2 regions of the Ancylobacter mangrovi genome follow, and region 2 is predicted to be linked to the other one. Evidence: predicted binding sites of a transcription regulator. Region 2 holds the regulator's gene; the other holds the start of a gene.
What was found. The regulator LexA, encoded in region 2, represses DNA repair genes until DNA is damaged. The targets are predictions, from matches to a motif close to TGTTCNNNNTGTGTTCNG.
Positions count from the first base shown of each region.

Region 1: a site for LexA is predicted at 857-874, ahead of NVS83_RS03895 (ATP-dependent helicase). Genes of this name have one in related genera too.

Region 1 is NZ_JANTHY010000001.1:804,131-806,330, reverse strand. It holds gene NVS83_RS03900 (methyltransferase domain-containing protein) at 1-732, opposite strand, end outside; gene NVS83_RS03895 (ATP-dependent helicase) at 931-2,200, shown strand, end outside.
Region 2 is NZ_JANTHY010000005.1:11,190-13,389, forward strand. It holds gene NVS83_RS13410 (ComEC/Rec2 family competence protein) at 1-95, shown strand, start outside; gene lexA (transcriptional repressor LexA) at 685-1,380, opposite strand; gene atzF (allophanate hydrolase) at 1,575-2,200, shown strand, end outside.

The DNA of each region.
Region 1 (2,200 bases), on a different contig from region 2:
GACGCGCAGATCAAGGAAACCCAGCGCGCCCAGCTCCAGTATCATCAGCTTTAGGCTCGCCGGGGTGAACACCCATTGATGGGCATCCACATAGGAGGTCGCGTTGGCGGCCCGTTCCCAGGCCGGCAGCAGCTCGCTGATCGCCACGCGCAAGGTCTTGGGCTCGGGGTCGTCGATTGCCCAGCCGGGCGGAAAGCCCTTCATGGCGTAGAAGGCGCCGAAGTCGAAATAGATCTCCGGCTTGTGCCGCGCGCGCTTTTCCCGATACGCCGCGATGGCCGCGCCTGTCGTGGAGAACGGGCGATAGAAATCGAAGCATTTGCGCTTGTCGGGCACGGCGAGGATAACCACGCCATCGCTCTTGAGCAGTCGCTGGGCGGCTTCGAGAAAAGTCACGACGTCGGTCGTGTGCTCGATCACATGGCTGGCGATGAAGGCATCGAACGTCCCGTGGTCGGCAACGGGTATGGCGTCGGCGATCGACCCGCCGCGCCATATGTGATCGACCTCCTCGATGCGTTCGACATCGGCGACATAGGGGTCGTTGACGTATTTGGCCTTGAGCGCCTCGCGGCTGTCATGGTCGACGATGAACGTGTTCCAGCCGTCCCGTTTCGGCGCCAGCGGCGCGAAGCTCGGCCCGATTTCGATGACCTTGCTGCTCTTGTCGAGCCCTCTCAGGATAATCTCTTCCCGAGTCATCCCATGCCCCCTTATGCGTACTGCCCGCATGCAGGGTACATATCTTCCGGATCGGCCGACAATGACTATGATCTACTACCCAATTCGGTACCGCCATTCAGTAATAGATTATTGGTGTCGGGGCGGGCCTTTTCAACAGCCCGCCTCATCCCGGCAAACCGCATTGCGAACAAAACGGGAAACGTGTTTGCGTAGCAAACTGATTCCAGCGCAGAGATTCGCCCGCCCATGCACACCGCCGCCTATCTCGAGAAGCTGAACCCGCAGCAGCGGCGGGCGGTCGAGCATGGCGTGAGCGGGCCGGACGAGGCGCGCAAGGGTCCGCTTCTCGTCATCGCCGGCGCCGGTTCCGGCAAGACCAACACGCTGGCCCACCGCGTCGCCCATCTCATCGTCAACGGCGCCGATCCGCGCCGCATCCTGCTGCTCACCTTCTCGCGCCGCGCGTCCGCGGAGATGACCCGCCGCGTCGGGCGCATCGCCTCGCACGTGCTCGGCCCGGACGCCGCCATCCTGACCGAGGGGCTAAGCTGGGCCGGCACGTTCCACGGCATCGGCGCGCGGCTGCTGCGCGACTACGCGCCCCAGATCGGGCTCGACCCGAACTTCACCATCCATGACCGTGAGGACAGCGCGGACCTGATGAACCTGGTCCGCCACGAGCTCGGCTTCTCCCGCACCGAGAAGCGCTTCCCCACCAAGGGCACGCTGATCGCCATCTATTCGCGCGCGGTCAATGCGGAGCTGCCGCTCGAGGAGGTGGTCGGCCGCTTCTTCCCCTGGTGCGCCGGCTGGGGGGCGGAGCTGAAGGCAATCTTCGGCGGCTATGTCGAGGCCAAGCAGGCGCAGGGCGTGCTCGATTATGACGACCTGCTGCTCTACTGGGCGCAGATGGCGCAGGAGCCGGCGCTGGCGGCCGAGATGGGCGGACGCTTCGACCATGTGCTGGTCGACGAATATCAGGACACCAACCGGCTGCAGGCCTCCATCCTGGTCGGGCTGAAGCCGGAGGGGCGCGGCCTCACCGTGGTCGGCGACGACGCGCAGTCGATCTATTCCTTCCGCGCCGCCACGGTGCGCAACATCCTCGATTTTCCCGGCCATTTCTCGCCGCGGGCCGAGACCATCATGCTGGAGCAGAACTATCGCTCCACCCAGCCCATCCTCGGCGCCGCCAATGCGGTGATCGACTTCGCCTCCGAACGCTATGCCAAGAACCTGTGGTCCGAGCGGGTCTCGAGCGAGCGGCCGGTGCTGGTGAGCGTGCGCGACGAGATCGAGCAGGCCGGCTTCGTCGCCTCCCAGGTGCTGGAGAACCGGGAGGCCGGCATCGCGCTGAAGCAGCAGGCGGTGCTGTTCCGCGCTTCCCATCACAGCGGCCCGCTGGAGGTGGAGCTGACCCGCCGCAACATCCCGTTCGTGAAGTTCGGCGGGCTGAAATTCCTCGATTCCGCCCATGTGAAGGACGTGCTCGCCGTGCTCCGCTTCACCGAGAACC
Region 2 (2,200 bases):
CGGTCGCGGCCGGCCGAGCCAGTGCGGAAAGTCCGGCGAATGACAGGGGCGGCGCGTTGGATGACGAGCCGGACGATGACGGGCAACGGGAATGACGACCGCGCGCAATGAAGGCCTGCGGAGGCGGGCGCGCTGAGAGGCCCCGGAGGAATGCCTATCGAGAGCCCATGTGCGCTTGGGGTCCGCGCGTACCGAGACAATCGACTGAGCCGCGCACGAGGCGGGGGCGAAGGATCGGCGCCAGCCGGGTTCGACTCCGCAGCGCCTGCGGCGCTGTCTTGTTATCCGCCTCCCGAGGCCAAGCTGCCGCCGGAGACCAGACTGCCTCCCCGAGACCACAGGTTGCCTCCCGAGGCCAGGCCGCCGCGGGAGACAAGGCTCGCGCCGGAGGGTATGTCCACCACCCTCGCTCGCGACGTCGCGCGCCTCGCCGAGGGATCGGCTCAGAGCAAAACTGCCGAGAACCGCGATCCTTCCGCGACCAGCAACATTCCAGCCGGCCGCTCGAGCCGTTCGGAGCTTCACCAGTGAGTTCGTGCACATCCGCCCGTCAGCTCTGGCAGGTAACCCCGTTACAAATGCCGCTTCCAATCTGACCAGCCGGCGCTGCCCATCGATGCCGCTCGCCAAGGCAACCCGCCGGAGGCGCTTCGCGCCGCCGCGGCCCGCCGGCGCGAAGCGCCCTCAGTAGCGCCGGAAAAGCCCTACCAATCGTCCCTGGATGCGAACGCGGTCGGGGCCGAAGATGCGGGTCTCGTAGGCCGGGTTGGCGGCTTCCAGCGCGATCGAATCGCCCTTGCGGCGCAGCCGCTTCAGCGTTGCTTCCTCGTCGTCGATCAGCGCCACGACGATGTCGCCCGTATTGGCGGTGTCCATCCGCCGGATGAGCGCGAGGTCGCCGTCGAGGATGCCCGCCTCGACCATCGAATCGCCGCGCACCTCGAGCGCGAAATGCTCGCCGCCCGCAATCATCTCCGGCGGCATGGAGATGGTGTGGTCGCGCGACTGGATCGCGGAGATCGGCGTGCCGGCGGCGATGCGGCCCATGACCGGGATCGGCACCGAGCGCGACGCGCCATCGTCGCTCGCCGCGGGGCGGGCGCGCCCGAGGCTGCCCTCGATCACGTTGGGCGCGAAGGCGCGCGAGGCCCGTGGCGGCTGCGAATCCTCCGGCAGGCGCAGCACTTCCAGCGCCCGAGCCCGGTTGGGAAGGCGGCGGATGAAGCCGCGTTCCTCGAGCGCCGTGATGAGACGGTGGATGCCGGACTTGGACCTCAGGTCCAGTGCTTCCTTCATCTCCTCGAAGGAGGGCGGAACACCGTCCTGCTTGAGGCGGTCATTGATGAAGCGAAGCAGCTCGTGCTGTTTGCGAGTGAGCATCGATGCCTTCCGTCCGCGCGCCGCAATGAAAACAAATCACGAACAAACACTATCCGTTCTTTTTGTGTTCCACAATCGGTAAATGGATCGCTAATCCGGCACCGTGGAAACGCGGTTTCCTGCTCCTGTATGCAATGGCCTATGTGCTGCTCAAGTGTTATGCATGAGCGCGGGAGCACAGGAAGGACGATACATTGATCGGCACCATCGCGGACATCGTCGCGGCCCACCGTTCCGGGGCGGCGCGGCCGGCGGACACGGTTGCGCGCTGCTTCGAGCTCATCGAGCGTCATGGCGATCCGGCGGTCTTCACCGCGCTCAGCACGCCGCAGGCGATCGCGGCGGCGCTGCGGGCGCTGGAGGGGATCGATCCGGCCGGCCTGCCGCTTTATGGCGTGCCGTTCGCCGTGAAGGACAATATCGACGTCGCCGGCCTGCCGACCACCTGCGCCTGCCCGGACTACGCCTATGACGCGACCCGCGATGCGAGCTGCGTGACGCGGCTGCGCCGGGCCGGGGCGATCGTTATCGGCAAGACCAATCTCGACCAGTTCGCCACCGGGCTGAACGGGACGCGCTCGCCCTACGGCACGCCGCGTAACGCCATGCGGGCGGACCTGGTGCCGGGCGGGTCGAGCTCGGGCTCGGCGGTGGCGGTGGCGGCGGGGCTGGTGCCGTTTGCGCTCGGCACCGACACGGCCGGCTCCGGGCGCGTTCCCGCCGGGCTCAACAACATCGTCGGGCTCAAGCCCAGCCTCGGCCTCGTCTCGACCAGCGGCGTCGTGCCGGCCTGCCGCTCCCTCGACTGCGTATCGGTATT